DNA from 4 places in the Pantoea ananatis PA13 genome. Region 1 is predicted to be linked to each of the others. Evidence: predicted binding sites of a transcription regulator. Region 1 holds the regulator's gene; each other region holds the start of a gene.
The links. Region 1 encodes CRP, which controls carbon source genes, mostly activating them, when cyclic AMP is high. Its sites were predicted from a motif close to ATGTGANNNNNNTCACAT; they were not measured.
Positions count from the first base shown of each region.

Region 2: PAGR_RS17515 (CdaR family transcriptional regulator) is a predicted target of CRP. The motif match lies at 1,911-1,928, and genes of this name have one in related genera.
Region 3: PAGR_RS21895 (iron-containing alcohol dehydrogenase) is a predicted target of CRP. The motif match lies at 1,122-1,139, and genes of this name have one in related genera.
Region 4: srlA (PTS glucitol/sorbitol transporter subunit IIC) is a predicted target of CRP. The motif match lies at 2,471-2,488, and genes of this name have one in related genera.

Region 1 covers NC_017554.1:429,213-433,211, reverse strand. Annotated here, with positions in the region: gene PAGR_RS01985 (YheU family protein) at 1-28, shown strand, start outside; gene PAGR_RS01980 (phosphoribulokinase) at 90-959, shown strand; gene PAGR_RS01975 (OsmC family protein) at 989-1,393, opposite strand; gene crp (cAMP-activated global transcriptional regulator CRP) at 1,697-2,329, shown strand; gene PAGR_RS01965 (YccS/YhfK family putative transporter) at 2,388-3,999, shown strand, end outside.
Region 2 covers NC_017554.1:3,676,094-3,680,092, forward strand. Annotated here, with positions in the region: gene PAGR_RS17510 (alginate lyase family protein) at 1-622, opposite strand, end outside; gene PAGR_RS17515 (CdaR family transcriptional regulator) at 655-1,812, opposite strand; gene degP (serine endoprotease DegP) at 1,989-3,443, opposite strand; gene dgt (dGTPase) at 3,577-3,999, opposite strand, start outside.
Region 3 covers NC_017553.1:76,824-80,822, reverse strand. Annotated here, with positions in the region: gene PAGR_RS21900 (D-threonate 4-phosphate dehydrogenase) at 1-765, opposite strand, end outside; gene PAGR_RS21895 (iron-containing alcohol dehydrogenase) at 1,231-2,376, shown strand; gene PAGR_RS21890 (dihydrodipicolinate synthase family protein) at 2,396-3,280, shown strand; gene PAGR_RS21885 (sodium:solute symporter family protein) at 3,357-3,999, shown strand, end outside.
Region 4 covers NC_017554.1:3,618,372-3,622,370, reverse strand. Annotated here, with positions in the region: gene srlD (sorbitol-6-phosphate dehydrogenase) at 1-403, opposite strand, end outside; gene PAGR_RS17235 (PTS glucitol/sorbitol transporter subunit IIA) at 413-772, opposite strand; gene srlE (PTS glucitol/sorbitol transporter subunit IIB) at 797-1,819, opposite strand; gene srlA (PTS glucitol/sorbitol transporter subunit IIC) at 1,837-2,385, opposite strand; gene PAGR_RS17220 (NCS1 family nucleobase:cation symporter-1) at 2,886-3,999, opposite strand, start outside.

The sequences.
Region 1 (3,999 bases):
CATGCGCAAAAGTGAGTTCCGTGGCTGATGCACAGAACGAAAAATCGTGCTAACAATGCTCATCGCCTGATTTCACAGGGAGTTTCACTATGTCGGCACGTCATCCGATTATCGCGGTAACAGGTTCCAGCGGTGCCGGAACCACTACCACCAGCCTCGCATTCCGTAAAATTTTTCAGCAACTCAATTTGCACGCGGCCGAGCTGGAAGGGGACAGTTTCCACCGATTTACCCGGCCTGAAATGGATATGGCTATCCGTAAGGCGCGCGATCTGGGTCGCCATATCAGCTACTTTGGCCCGGAGGCGAATGATTTCGGTCTGCTGGAGCAGACCTTTGTTGAATACGGTGATCAGGGCAAGGGCCAGTCACGTAAATACCTGCATACCTACGACGAAGCGGTGCCCTGGAATCAGGTGCCAGGTACCTTTACCCCGTGGCAGCCGCTGCCACCGGATACGGACGTGCTGTTTTATGAAGGACTGCACGGCGGCGTCGTGACGGCTCAGCACAACGTCGCTGAAAAAGTGGATTTACTGGTCGGCGTCGTCCCCATCGTTAACCTGGAGTGGATTCAGAAGCTGGTACGCGATACCGGTGAACGCGGTCATTCGCGTGAAGCCGTAATGGATTCGGTGGTGCGCTCAATGGAAGATTACATCAATTTCATTACGCCGCAGTTCTCACGCACCCATATTAACTTTCAGCGGGTTCCAACCGTCGACACCTCTAACCCCTTTGCGGCACGCACCATTCCTTCACTGGATGAAAGTTTTGTCGTCATCCACTTTCAGGGGCTGGAAGATATTGATTTTCCCTACCTACTGGCTATGCTGCAGGGATCGTTTATTTCCAATATCAACACGCTGGTTGTACCTGGCGGGAAAATGGGGCTGGCGATGGAATTAATTATGGCACCGCTGGTAAAACGGCTCATGGAAGGCAAACGCATTGAATAAAATCAGAGGCCGCGCTGGCCTCTGAATAATTACAGCTCGATAACTTCGTAACTGTGGGTAATTTCCACCCCTTTGCCTAACATAATGGCAACCGAGCAATACTTCTCAGCTGAAAGGTCGACCGCACGCGCCACGGCTTTATCTGAAAGTGCTTTTCCACTGACGATAAAATGCAGGTTGATGCGGGTAAAGATGCGAGGCGCTTCTTCCCGGCGTTCTGATTCGAGTTTTACTTCGCAATCAGCCACATCGTTGCGACCTTTTTGCAAAATTGATACCACATCAATGGCGCTGCATCCGCCGGCCGCCATCAGCACCATTTCCATAGGGCTGGGCGCTTTATCGCCGGAATTGCCGTCCATTAAGACCTGATGTCCGGACGAAGACTCGCCGAGGAATGTTAACCCTTCAACCCATTTGACTCTTGCCTGCATAATCTGGCCCCCAGAATGCCCTGTTTTTGCGTCAGAGTACGCTTTTGCCTGGTAAACAGCAATCCGGAGAAATCAGCCTTATTGCTGAAGCGAGACAACACAAGACAGTCGGCGAAAGCTGTGCTACAAACAGTGCTGAAAATATTTTTCGTCATCCGAAGACGAAGCCGGGAAGAATGATGCGCTCTGCGCAAATGCAGCCCGAATAATTTCCTGAATGGAAACACGCTTAACGCTTTCATCGCCTGGCAGGGAAACTGAGCCCTGTATTTTGGGCACGATTACAATAGAGGATAATAGCGAATGGTTCTCGGCAAACCGCAAACAGACCCTACACTTGAATGGTTCCTGTCCCATTGCCATATTCACAAGTATCCATCCAAAAGTACGCTGATTCACCAAGGTGAAAAAGCCGAAACGCTTTACTACATCGTGAAAGGTTCCGTCGCGGTACTGATTAAGGATGAAGAAGGCAAAGAGATGATTCTTTCTTATCTGAATCAAGGCGATTTTATTGGTGAGCTTGGCCTGTTTGAAGAAGGTCAGGAGCGCAGCGCCTGGGTACGTGCGAAAACTGCGTGCGAAGTGGCAGAGATTTCCTACAAGAAATTCCGTCAGCTCATTCAGGTTAACCCGGATATTTTGATGCGCCTTTCTTCTCAGATGGCTCGCCGTCTGCAGGTGACGTCAGAAAAAGTGGGAAATCTCGCTTTCCTGGATGTGACCGGACGCATTGCACAAACGTTGCTTAATCTGGCTAAACAGCCAGATGCCATGACGCATCCTGACGGCATGCAAATTAAAATTACTCGTCAGGAAATTGGCCAAATCGTTGGTTGTTCACGTGAAACCGTGGGCCGTATCTTGAAGATGCTGGAAGATCAGAACCTGATCTCCGCACACGGCAAAACCATCGTTGTTTACGGCACACGCTAAGCCTGACTGTTCACGGCGTGATGGCGACATTATGCCGTGAATGTCTTGTGTTGAGCCGATGTGGCGAAGAATAATCTATCACCCCGAAGTTAACTATGCGCTGCGCCAGACGCTGGTGTTGTGCCTTCCCGTAGCGCTCGGCTGGCTGTTCGGCGATCTGCAAAAAGGATTACTGTTCTCATTGGTTCCCGCCTGCTGCAACATTGCCGGTCTGGACACGCCCCACAAACGCTTCTTTAAACGCCTGATCATCGGCGGCAGCCTGTTTGCCCTTGGCAGTTTACTGATGCAGTGGCTGCTGCTTAAAGACGTGCCGCTGCCGCTCATCCTGTTTGCCCTGCCTTTGCTGCTTGGCGTCACCGGAGAGATCAGTCCGCTGCACGCCCGACTGCTGCCCGGCACGTTAATCGCGGCAATTTTTACCCTCAGCCTGATTGGCCGTATGCCCATTTACGTTCCGCCCCTGCTCTATATCGGTGGAACGCTCTGGTATGGCCTGTTCAACTGGTTTTGGTTCTGGCTGTGGAAAGAGCAGCCGATGCGCGAAAGCCTGAGCCTGATCTACCGTGAGCTGGCAAATTACTGTGACGCCAAGTACAGCTTATTGACGCAGCTGACTGATCCGGAAAAAGCCCTGCCGCCCCTGCTGGCGCGTCAGCAAAAAGCGATCGATCTGATCAACACCTGCTATCAGCAAATGCATATGCTGTCTGCGAGTCGCGATCACAGCCACAAACGCCTGACCCGGGCGTTTCAGGTAGCACTGGATCTGCAGGAGCATATCTCCGTCAGCCTGCATCAGCCGGAAGAGGTCCAGAAGCTGGTCGAGCAAAGCCATGCTGAAGCCGTCATCCGCTGGAACGCCAGAACGATTTCAGCCCGGCTGCGCGCGCTGGCCGACGATATTCTGTATCACCAACTCTCTGGTCGTTTCGATATGGACAAGCAGTTGGGTGCGCTGGAGAAAATCGCCCTTCAGCATCCGGACAATCCGGTGGGTAACTTCTGTCTCTATCATTTCAGCCGTATCGCCCGGGTGCTTCGAACCCAAAAGCCGCTTTATCAACGCGACCTGATGGCCGATCGCCAGCGTCGTTTACCGCTGCTGCCCGCGTTGCGGAGCTATCTGTCGCTGCGGTCTTCCGCACTGCGAACGGCCGGGCGTTTTTCCGTCATGCTGATGCTGGGCAGCGCCCTGGCCGTGTTCTTTTCGATTCCTAAGCCCTACTGGATTTTGATGACCATCATGTTTGTCAGCCAGAGCAACTACAGCGCAACCCGCGTACGTATTCAGCACCGGGCCCTGGGAACCTTTGCCGGACTGGCTATCGCGGCGGCGTCGCTACGCCTGGATGTGCCTGAACCGCTGGTGCTGAGCATCATGCTGGTGATTACCTTTATCAGCTACCGTTTTACCCGCCAGTTTTACGGCTGGTCAATAGTGGGATTTACGGTTACGGCCGTTTATACGCTGCAACTGCTCTCCCTTAACGGGGCACAGTTTTTACTGCCCCGCCTGCTGGATACGCTGATGGGCTGCCTGATCGCCTTTGGGGGCATGTTATGGCTGTGGCCGCAGTGGCAAAGTGCCCTGCTGCGCCAGAATGCCCATGATGCGCTGGAGGCCTGTCAGGATGCCCTGCGAATGTTGCTGGGCCCGGAGCAGTCAC
Region 2 (3,999 bases), 1.3 Mb from region 1:
GTGACTGGCGCAACAGCACCAGCGCATCAACAATGCGGGTCGCAAAATAGCGCCCATCCAGTACGCCATCATGACGGCCAGGCGTCCTGCCTGGAATCCCCTGGGCATAATTCAGGTTTGGATTCATACGGCTGGCAGGATCGATAAACCAGTGGCGGATCATCGATTGTGCTTTGCTGGCATAGCGTGCATCGCCAGAAAAGAACCAGGCCAGCGAGAGTGTCTGTACATCTGCGCTAAAGCGCGCCAGCCGCACGCCGTCGGTTTGGTTATTTTTCGTGTCGGGATTAATCTCACCATCCCGACGAATCCAGGGCAACCCCGTTTTCTGCTTTCCGTCCGGCCACCAGTAGGCGCTCAGGCTCAGATAGTCATGCCGCGATCCGCTGGGCGGCATCAGCCCCTTATCCATCACGCTGGGATCGGGCTGGCTGAGCGCCTTTTCTGCCTGATGTTGCAGCTGACGCCAGGCCTGTTCCGTCAGTGTGCTCGCCTGATGATTCTGCAAAGCCTGCCGGGTATTCATCAGGGCATCAGTAGAGAGAAAAATCAGGCTGTCAGGCCGTGCCTGGCAGGTAAACGTAACGATTAGCAGGCAAAGTATGGCGGGCAATATACGCATCGGGCGTCCTCATGGTTTCATAAGCAGCGTCATCAGCCCTGCTCATCCAGCTGTAACGCAATATACAGCAGTAATCGATCGTCAAAATGACCAAGGTTCAGTCCGGTTAACTCAGCGATCCGATTCAGTCGATACTCCAGCGTATTACGATGAATAAACAGCGCGCGTGATGTTGCGCCGGGCTGGACGTTATTGCTGAACCAGGCGCTTAAGGTCCGGCGCAGTAAACCGTTGCTGTCCATGCTTTTCAGTTTTTCCAGCGGACGTGCCAGCTCGTTCGCCTGCCAGCCACCGCGTAAACTGTCCAGTAATACCGGCAGCATCAGATCCTGATAAAAATAGCTGCGGACGTCTGGCATGCGCTGCTTTCCAACGGCCATGGTGGTGCGCGCAGTGCGGTAAGAGCGGGCGATGCTGCCCGGACCGGTAAAGAAGTTGCCCAGCGCAATACGCATGCGCAGATGACCGCTTTCGTTCATTCGCTGCATCAGTTGCTCAACCCGCTTGCGATGATCGTGACGGTCGTAACGTCCGTGTGTGTTTAATGCCGGTTTCAGTACGACCATTTCGGTTAGCGACACAATGGCTATCAGGTTATCCCGAACGGGGGTGGTGAGTAAGGTTTGCAGCTGCTGTAATTCAGACATGGCGCTGTCCACGCCTAACTGCCCGCTGTCGACTTCGATCACCGCCACCACGCGGGGCTGATTAAGATCGATCCCCAGGCGCTGTGCCCACTCTGTCAGCTGTGGCGTCAGCGCATCACTTCTTATCAGGTTGAGCACCAGCTCTTCACGCAGTCGGCTGTCCTGAGCCAGCATATGTAATAGTCGGGCCTGCTCCAGCATCATCTCTGCCGCCATACAGACTAATTCGCCATAGTGACGCAGTGCGCCCGGCTCGCCTGTCAGGCCAATGACGCCCACGATCGCCCCGTCAATACGTAGCGGAAGGTTGATGCCTGGCCGCACGCCGTGCAGATGTTTTGCCACAGCATCGTCGATATCCACGATGCGCCCCTGAGACAACACCAACAGCGCGCCCTCATGCAACTCCCCGATGCGCTCCCTGTCACCACTGCCAATGATTCGCCCACGCGCATCCATCACGTTGACATTGCCATCAATGATTTTCATGGTGCGCGCAACAATTTCCTGCGCCAGCCGCGCGTCGAGATGACAGGTAGCCATCCTTATCTCCTGAGTCATATGAGAGGAAGGACAGAATAGCCGTGTGACACGCGGAGAACATTATGCATTCGCCCATAGCCGCGCCGGCTTTGGCAGAAATGCGGCAGGCATCACATTTGTGATCTGTGCCATAAAAAAGGCGGACCGAAGTCCGCCTGATAAGCATCAAGCAGTGATTACTGCATCAGCAGGTAGAGCGATGTGTCGCCACGTTGCACATTCAGCGCCAGTACCGGTGGTTTGGTATCGAGGATCTTGCGTAGTTCCCCTAAGTTGGTTACTGGCTGCTGGTTGACGCCAAGAATCAGGTCGCCTTTTTTCAGACCCACTCTTGCCGCCGCACTGCCCGCTTTCACGCTATCGACCCGCACGCCTTTCTCTTTGCCTGCGTTATTACTCAGATCTGCACCTTCAATGCCGGTGTAAATCGTAGCGGACTGCACTTTGTCCTGGGTGCTCTGCTGCAGCTGCACGGAGACATCCAGCGGTTTGCCATCACGCAGCAGGCCAAGCTTCAGCGTCGTGCCTACCGGTAAAGAGCCGACTTCAGCGCGCAGCGAGGCAAAGCTGGTGAGCGGCTTGCCGTTCATAGAAACGATCACGTCACCCGCTTTAATACCGCCTTTCGCTGCTGCGGAATTGGGCACGACCTGACTAACAAAGGCGCCGCGCTGCGCATCGACCTTCATCGCTTTAGCCAGTTCAGAGTTGAGCTCTGTTCCCATGATACCCAGCTCACCGCGTTTCACCTGACCATACTCCACCATCTGTGCGGTCAGGTTTTTCACCATGTTGCTGGGGATGGCAAAACCAATACCAATGTTGCCGCCGTCTGGGGCCAGAATCGCGGTGTTAATACCAATCAGCTCACCGTTGAGGTTCACCAGCGCGCCACCCGAGTTACCGCGGTTAATCGCGGCATCGGTCTGGATAAAGTTTTCGTAGTTTTCAACGTTGAGGCCGCTGCGTCCCAACGCCGACACGATGCCCGAGGTTACGGTTTCGCCCAGACCATAGGGATTACCGATTGCTACGGTATAATCGCCAACGCGCAAATTATCGGAGTCAGCCATTTTAATGGCGGTCAGATTTTTCGCGCCTTCCAGCTGAATCAGCGCTATATCCGAGCTGGGATCTTTGCCGATGACTTTGGCGTCGTAGCTACGACCATCGCTCAGTTTGACCTGAATTTTCGTCGCATCGTTGACCACATGGTTGTTGGTTACCACATAGCCTTTTTCTGCGTTAATGATCACGCCAGAACCCAGCGCTCTGAATTTTTGCTGCTGCGTATCCGGGCCTGCAGGCGCACCGCCGCCGCTCCCGCCCGCGCCCTGGCACAGCGGCGAGCCCATGAACGGAGAACCGTCCTGACAGAAAGGCGAATTATCGCCAAAAAATTGCTGGAACTGCTGCGGCATACGCGGCGTTTTGACCGTTGTACTGCCTTCCACGCTGATGCTCACAACGGAAGGCATCACCTTCTCCAGCATGGGGGCAAGGCTTGGCAACGGCTGGCTTGGGGAAGATGAAACGGAAGAGGATGTCTCCGCAGCGAAAGCACTCACAGGGGTCAGTGCCATGCCAAGACTAAGCGCCAGAGCGCTTAACATTAACGAGGTTTTTTTCATTTTGGTATCTCACAATGATGGATATACTGACCATTGCTGTGGTCGAATGTTGAGATAAATGTTTTAGCGCGAAGTTCCTCGAAAAGTTTTAGGCAAAGGTAAAAATTTATTCGCGCTCTTTACAATTCTCTGCTTATTCCACCGCCATCAAACGACGGTACTCATCCCAGGCATAGAGATCGGTCATGCCGCTAATGTAATCCTGAATCAGACGAAAGCGATAATAACGTTCCCATAACAAACGCTCATATTTGTGTTCAACAACCAGCGTGCGCATTTTATACAGATAGGCTTTTCTGTGCTTTCCGGAAAGTTTATGGAAAAGACGTGTCTCAATCGGATGGTTGCGCAAAAAATCTTCATTTATCAGTGTAGTAAAGTCTTCATAATTCAACATCATTAACGGTTGGTATATTTCAAGCAACCCCTTTATGACGCGATAACCCTGCAGCTCCAGCTGTTCAACTTCGGAATGATTAAACACCTGCTGCCGTGCTACAGTTTTAAATATTTGTAATAAACGCCCCTCTTCGCCGCCATCTTCTAATAATGCATG
Region 3 (3,999 bases), on a different replicon from region 1:
GTTACACTGCATGAAAACGGTGTCCGGTGGACAGGGGCCGTACACATCCATGCCCTGCGCTTTCATCGCTTCGACAGCGGGCGTCAGAATACGGATCTCTTCATCGCCAAACAGACCATTTTCACCCGCATGTGGGTTTACTCCTGCCACCGCAATACGCGGTTGGCTGAAACCGACCCGGCGTAAAAAGGTATCGGCAATCCTGACCACCGTTTCCACCCGCGCCTGACTCAGCGTATCCAGAAACTTGCGCAGGGAAATATGTGTGGTGACATGAATGACTTTCAGTTTATCGGTGTAGAGCACCATCGAATAATCTTTGGTGTCCGTTAGCTTCGCGAGTAATTCGGTATGGCCCGGATAGTGATGCCCTGCCAGATGCAGCGCTTCTTTATTCAGCGGCGCAGTCGCAATCGCCTTTACCTCACCACGCAGCGCCATTTCGGTCGCGCGCTTGATGCAACGGTAGGCCACATCACCGGCTTCTGGCTGAACCACACCACATTGCAACGCTTCGGGATGCGCCACCTTCTCATCAATAATATGAAGGATGCCGGGCGTGAACCGTGCCTCAGAAACCTGGTCGATCACCCGGAGTTCAACCTGAGGTGTGATGTTCATGGCCAGTATGCGGCGGAAAGTCTCAGCGCAGCCGATAACAACCGCGGGTGAACCATTCAATGCACCTTCGGCTAACGCTTTAATAATGATTTCAGGACCGATCCCGGCAGGATCTCCCATTGTTATAGCAACAGTATTCGTCACCTGTTTTCTCCTCAACGAAGCTCAATATTTCTGAAAGGGTGGTTTCATCTCCGAAAACACCGACTTTAATCAATACAGTCAGACTCCGGCCGCGACCGGGAAAGTATCTGTATGGCGCACAATCACCCGCCCGGCCCTCAATTCTGAATCCCGTCGCGCACGATGCCGTCGCAATCTCCGCACCTGAGTAATACCGCATTTGACGGTGCGCTGCGCATCACCAACGGAACACGCACCAGGCAGCAAATCGCGTGCTGCTCACTGACGGCTTCAGCTAAAGGCGCATTTACATACAGCGACCAGGTGTGCAAAGCACCCGCTCGATCATTTGATTATATTCAATCACAATCGATTATATGTGAGCAAGATCAATTTAATAAAGCGCCATTTTATTTATAAATTTAGTCGCTGAGTGATTGCGCTACAGCAGCATGATGAATTTCAGTCATAAACGGGGAGAAGAATGTGGCCATAATTAACAGCACGATATTAAGCGGTTCTCATGCGATAAACGCACTGGCGCCCGTCGTGGCGGGCAGAAAACGACTGCTGGTTTTAACAGATAAAAACATTGTGAATTTGCCGGCAACAGCGCAGATCCTCACGCTACTGGGGCAGGATGCTCGTCAGGTAGAGCTCATTGACGATGTTCCGGCAGAGCCGACGCATACTGACGTTGAAACAGTGCTGACGCGCACGGCAGGTAAGGCCTATGATTTGGTCGTGGGTGTTGGTGGCGGAAGCGTGTTGGATGTGGCGAAGCTCCTCTCGGTTTTATGCCATGCGTCCCGTCCTTCGCTCAAGGCTCTGCTGGACGGTCAGAAAATTGAAGCACGCTTGCCATCGCTGCTCATTCCTTCTACTGCGGGCACAGGATCGGAATCGACCCCAAATGCCATTCTGGCCATTCCCGAGCAAAATACCAAAGTCGGTATTATTTCGCCTGTCATGCTGCCAGATTATGTTGCCCTGATACCTGAGCTGACAACCAGCATGCCCGCGCATATCGCCTCCTCAACGGGAATTGATGCGCTGTGCCATTTACTTGAGTGCTACACCGCGACGATTTCGAATCCTGTCGGTGACAATGTTGCACTCATGGGGTTGTATAAATTATTCCGTCATCTGGAAACCTCCGTTAATGAACCGCATAACCTGACAGCCAAGCTGGAAATGCTGTGGGCCTCTTATTATGGCGGTGCAGCCATTGCCCATGCCGGTACCCATCTTGTTCATGCCCTGTCCTATCCCTTAGGCGGTACCTGGCATCTGCCTCACGGTGTCGCTAACGCCATTCTGCTGGCGCCCTGCATGAAAGTAGTGCGGCCCTTTGCGGTGGAGAAATTTGCCAACGTCTGGGATCTGATCCCGGAAGCCGATACCACGCTGAGTCAGGAAGAGAAATCACATGCGCTGGTTGACTATCTGGCCAAATTAGTCAAACGCCTCAACCTGCCTGATAACCTGGAAGCCCTGGGTGTGCCATCCGATGATATCGATTCCCTCAGTGAAGCGGCTCTGAACGTGAAGCGATTGATGAACAATTCGCCTTGCGTAGTCAGCCATCAGGATGTGGCTGCAATTTACCGGACACTTTTCCCCAGGATTTAATTTAAAAAAGGAGTGGGTAATGCGTAAGAAAATTGAAGGTGTGTTAACAGCTATTGTTACCCCTTTTGATAAAGAAGGCGGACTTAACCTTGATGAACTTAAGCGTCAGGTTATTCGCCAACTTAATGCGGGCAACGGTATTTTCTGTGGCGGCACTAACGGTGAGTTTTTTGTCCTTAATGAGAAAGAGAAACTCACTGTTACTGAAACCTGTGTTAATGAAGTATCGGGGCGCGCAAACGTTGTGGCGCATATTGGTGAGATTTCCACCCGCGAAACCATTCGGCTGGGCAAACAAATCGAAAAACTGGGCGTGGACGCAGTTTCGGTGATTACGCCTTATTTTGTGCCGCTTAATCAGCGCGAACTCATTCATCATTACACGGCCATTGCGGATGCCCTTTCCGTTCCGGTGTTTTTGTATAACATTCCGGCCAGGACGGGTAATACGATCGAGCCACAAACGGCCCGCACACTTGCTGAACACCCGAATATTATTGGCGTGAAAGACAGCGCCGGAAGCTATGAAAGCCTGAAAGGTTATCTGGATGCCGTTAAGGACAGTAAAGACTTCGATGTTCTGAACGGTCCGGACTCACTGATTCACCAGGGCTATGTCGAGGGATGCTCAGCCTGTATTTCAGGCCTGGCTAACGTCGCGCCGCGTCAAATCAATGCTATCTGGTCTCGCTTCCATGCCGGAGATCGTGAAGGATCGCGGCTGGCGCAAGAGCAGGTCACGGGCTTACGCACAGACCTTTATAAAGTGGCATTTTCACCCGCAGCAGTTAAAAAAGCGTTGCAGATTTTAGGTTATAACGTGGGCGAAAGCCGTTATGCCGTTCACTTTGATACCGCACAGGAAGATGAAATCCGCAGAATCATCAACCTGTACCTGAAATGATAATAAGAAGTAATAAAACGTAAAGACAGGGAGTCGCTGTGCTCCCCGAATTTATCTTGTTATATCTGAGGCTATAATGAAAACTTTCAACGCTCAGGACACCCTGATAATTATTGGCATCGTGGTGGCTTATATTTTATTTACCACCTGGCTAACGTTTCGCTTACGCAGTAAAAACTCTGGCGATTTTATGGAAGGCTCACGCGCCATGCCCGCCTTTATTGTTGGTATTCTGCTGATGTCAGAATATATAGGGGCAAAGTCGACCATCGGCACCGCGCAGGCCGCTTTTGAAGGCGGTATTGCCGCGTCATGGTCTGTTATTGGTGCGGCAATCGGTTTTCCGTTATTTGGTATGATTCTGGTTAAACGTATTTATAACACCGGCAAAATTACCATTTCGGGCGCCATCGCTGAAAAATACGGTAGCAGTACCAAGAATATCATTTCACTGATTATGATTTATGCCCTGCTGCTGGTAAACGTGGGTAATTATGTGAGTGGTGCCGCCGCTATCGCGACGGTCTTACACGTTACCCTGCCCATTGCTGCGTTTATCACCGCTATCGTCAGTACCTTCTACTTTGCGTTTGGTGGTTTAAAGGGAATTGCCTGGGTCACCATGCTGCACAGCGCGCTGAAGTATTTTGGTATTCTGGCTATTTTGTGGTTTGCACTGTCGCAAACGGGCGGCTTCAAACCTATGATCGACGAAATGC
Region 4 (3,999 bases), 1.4 Mb from region 1:
GGCCCGGAATATTATCGCGAATCATCAGTCGGGAAAATTCACGTGCACAGAGAAAATACCCAACCAGATTGACCTGCAAAGATATTTCAAAATCTTTTAAGGCGAAATCAGTGACAAAGGACGCTTTTGCCATGCCGGCACTGTAAATCATCACATTGACCTGTTTAAAGACCTTATCGATATTGCCAGCAAGCGCAATAACACTCGCCTCATCTGTTGCATCAACCTCAAAACCCACGGCCCGATCGGCGCCATATTCGGCGTTAATTTCTGAGGCGACCTTTCGGGCGTTTTCCCCTTTCAAATCCGCGACGGCAACGCGGTAACCTGCTTCGGCCAGCCCTTTTGCCAGAAATGCCCCCAGCGTTTGCCCACCACCGATAACCACAGCAACTTCAGACATAACTCGCTCCTATGCAAAGAGTTTTACGGATGTTTCCGTCGTAATTCTGTCGGGCGCTTTTCCACTAACATGGATTGAACCAGGCAGTTGCGCGGTTGGCTGCCCGTCGAAAACAACGGTGATATGGCCCAGTTCGCGCAAGTTTTCGATCGCGACCTCACCGATGGCCGTCACGGCATAACACCGTTCTCCCAGCTGCAGGGTTGAACCCGTGACAGGATGCCCCGTCAGCGTGCCATGCTGGTGGATAAAGCAATAATCCTGAATATCGGCGGGTGCGCCTTCCCGAAATAAAATCATCATGTTTTCAAGCAGCGCATCGTGGGCGTTTATGCCCACTTTGATTATTTCGGTTTCAAAGTGCGTCATGACTTTTCTCCAGAAGGGGGGCGTTTAGTGATAAATAAAGGCAGAGACTGCCCAGGCAATCAGCACGGTAGGGGCACCGGTCAGGAAGCGGCCGACCAGAACGGAAGGAACCCCCACGCGCACGGTGTCCTGTTTCGCCTCCGCCAGCGATAAACCCACAGGAATAAAATCTGCAGCGGCTTGTGCATTGATGGCAAACAGGGCTGGCAGGGCAAGATGGGGCGGAATATGACCCAGTCCGATTTGAACGCCGATCAGTACACCAATAACCTGGGCTATCACGGCGCCCGGCCCCAAGAACGGCGACAGGAGCGGAAAGGAACAGATTAAGGCCAGCGTGATTAAGCCAAGAGGATTGGTGGCGAGTGGCGTCAGCCCGTGGGCAATCATATCGCCCAAACCTGAGGCCATGATGATGCCAATGATGGCCGCCACAAATGCCATAAAAGGGAGGATGGTCTTGAGTACGGTATCAATAGTATCCCGCCCGGCCTGGAAAAATTCGGCAACGACGGTCCCCATTCCTGTGCCAATTTTTGCCAGTAAACCGTCGCTTTGCTCGGTAATTTTTTTACTCGAGTCATAATCTTTCCCCGCGCCCGCGCCCGCGCCACGGGGCGCGGGGGCAGCACGTTTTTCGTCATGGGTGTGAATGACGTCTTTACTGCCGTGATCCTCGCGATTGACGATGCTGATATTCTCAGGCTTAACGCCAGAGACATAAATGTCTTCCAGGATATATTGTGCCAGCGGTCCGGACTTTCCTGTCGCATGGATATTCACGGTGGGGATACCGCGTTTGGGATAAAGACCACAACGCAGCGTGCCACCACAATCGATGATGGCCAGACCAATTTCATCGGCTGGCGGTTCCCCTTGTTTGAAACCATCTACGGCTTCCCAATGGGTGATTTCACTAATCCTGTCCACGATTGACGGTCGGGCGCCGGCGGTGATGTAAACAATTTTTTTCCCGGGTGTTATATCAAGTTGTAAAGGGCCGCCCCAACCGCTGCTTCCTTTTTCGATACGGATTTGTGTCGTCATTTTATTTTCCGCCTTTATTAGAGCTGAACGTTTTTATCGAGTTTGATGCCCATCTTTTTTTCAAACAGGCTGGTGGTGAGATCGGTAATCCAGCCGCGAAAAAAGTTAGTAAAAAGCCCAACCAGAAAATAGCTGACAGCAAGAGGGCCCAGGGGTAAGCCCAGGGTTGTCAGGCCACTGGCAACCCCTAAATAAACGAAGAGTTCACCCGGATTCACGTGCGGAAATAACCCATTCATTGAATGGCAACTGTATGACGAGGCCGCGTAATATCCTGGCTTATATTTCTCGGGCATAAATCGCCCCAGGCTGAGTGTCATCGGGTTACAAAAAACAAAGGTGCCAATAAGCGGTAAAAGCAAATAGCGTGATACAGAATTTCCCGCACATTTCTGTGCCAGCCGTTCAATTCGATGTTGCCCTACGAATCGGATTAACGCGTTCATTACGACTAATAAACTAATTAACAAAGGTAAAATTCCTGTCACCATGCCGACAAAAACTTCACCTCCTTTCTGGAACAGTCCAATAAACCATTCCGCACCAAAGGTGATTGCATCAATCATGTGCCGCTCCTTTTAAGGTTGCCCGGATTTTCACGTTGGTTAGGTCTTAACACGCAGAAAATATAGTCGTTTAAAAAGCATAAATATTTTATATAGATCACAAATAAATCATTTAACTTTCATTTTGAATCTTTTTTATTTTGAAATGAATGTTATCGGGTGTGGGAATCCCGCGTTCTTTCGTTACCGCGACGCCGGGATACGCAGAGGGTTTAATGACTTATCTCGCTGATTTTAAATGCCTTGTCACTGCAAATTTCTAGCAGGTCAAGACAGGGGGTAACGGGCACACGGCGCTTTTGCACGAAAGGGAGAGGGGGGCAAACAGGATGAGCGCGTATTCACCCACGAACATTATCTGGGGCGGTCAGGGCTGGCGCGCCAAACAGTCGGCAGTATTCGCCATCAAGGCGATCCGGTGTTCGGCTATTAAAAAAAACGACTCCAGTCAGAGTCGTTTATATGGTTATTGTACAGTCATACTGCGTCTGAACAGGGCGTTATTCCTTCTGCATGACCACCGTGCCGGCAGGCATAGTGAGGTCTTTCTGCTCGGTCTGCTTTTCTCGCGCCACTAACCAGTAGCAGCTTGCCGCCAGCGCCACGCCGATAAACCAGCTAAAGTTGGCCACCTGATGCAGGGAAGGGATAAAACTGATCACCAGACAGATAGCGACTGAGGGCAGCAAAGCGATAATGGCCTTCGGGTTAAATCCACCGCGATACCAGTAGCGCCCCTGCGGTGTGGCATCAAACAGATCGTCTACTGAAATACGGCCGCCCTTAATCAGATAAAAATCGGCTAACAGAATGCCAAACAGCGGGCCGATAAACGAACCCAGTACGTCGAGCGTGTAGTGAATCAGTTCAGGAGACTGAAACAGATTCCACGGTGTGAGCAGGACCGATCCGACTGCCGCAATCATGCCACCGGTGCGGAAACTGATTTTCTGCGGCGAACAGTTTGAAAAATCGAAAGCAGGCGAGACAAAGTTCGCCACGATGTTGATACCGATCGTTGCGGTGATCATGGTCAGTAAGCCAATCGCCACGGCTAAATCGCTGCCGACCATGCTGACGGTTTCAATAGGATCGGTAATCATTTTGCCAAACAGGGATTGAGTGCCCGATACAATGACAACGGTCACGATGGAGAACAGCAGAAAGTTGAACGGCAGTCCCCAGCGGTTACCCCGGCGGATCTCGCCCATGCTTTTGCCATAGCGGGAAAAGTCACCAAAGTTCAGCAGCGGGCCTGAGAAGTAAGACACCACTAATGCCGTTGCCGTAATCATCTGCCAGGTTTGTTCGCCTGCCGACAGCGACTTGCTGGCCAGCGTAAAGGAGATACCGTCGAAACCGGTTTTGTATACAATCCAGCCCGCCAGTGCCAGCATCACCACATACACTGCGGGGCCTGCGATATCGATAAAGCGCTTAATCGCACTCATGCCATGCCAGAACACCATTGCCTGCAGAACCCACATCACGCCAAAGCAGTACCAGCCCAGCTGCGATAAACCAAGCCAGTGGCTGTGGGTCAGGCTTTCAAGCGACGGGTAAAACTTCAGCAGCACCAGCATCAGCGCGTTTGCCGCCAGCCAGGTCTGAATA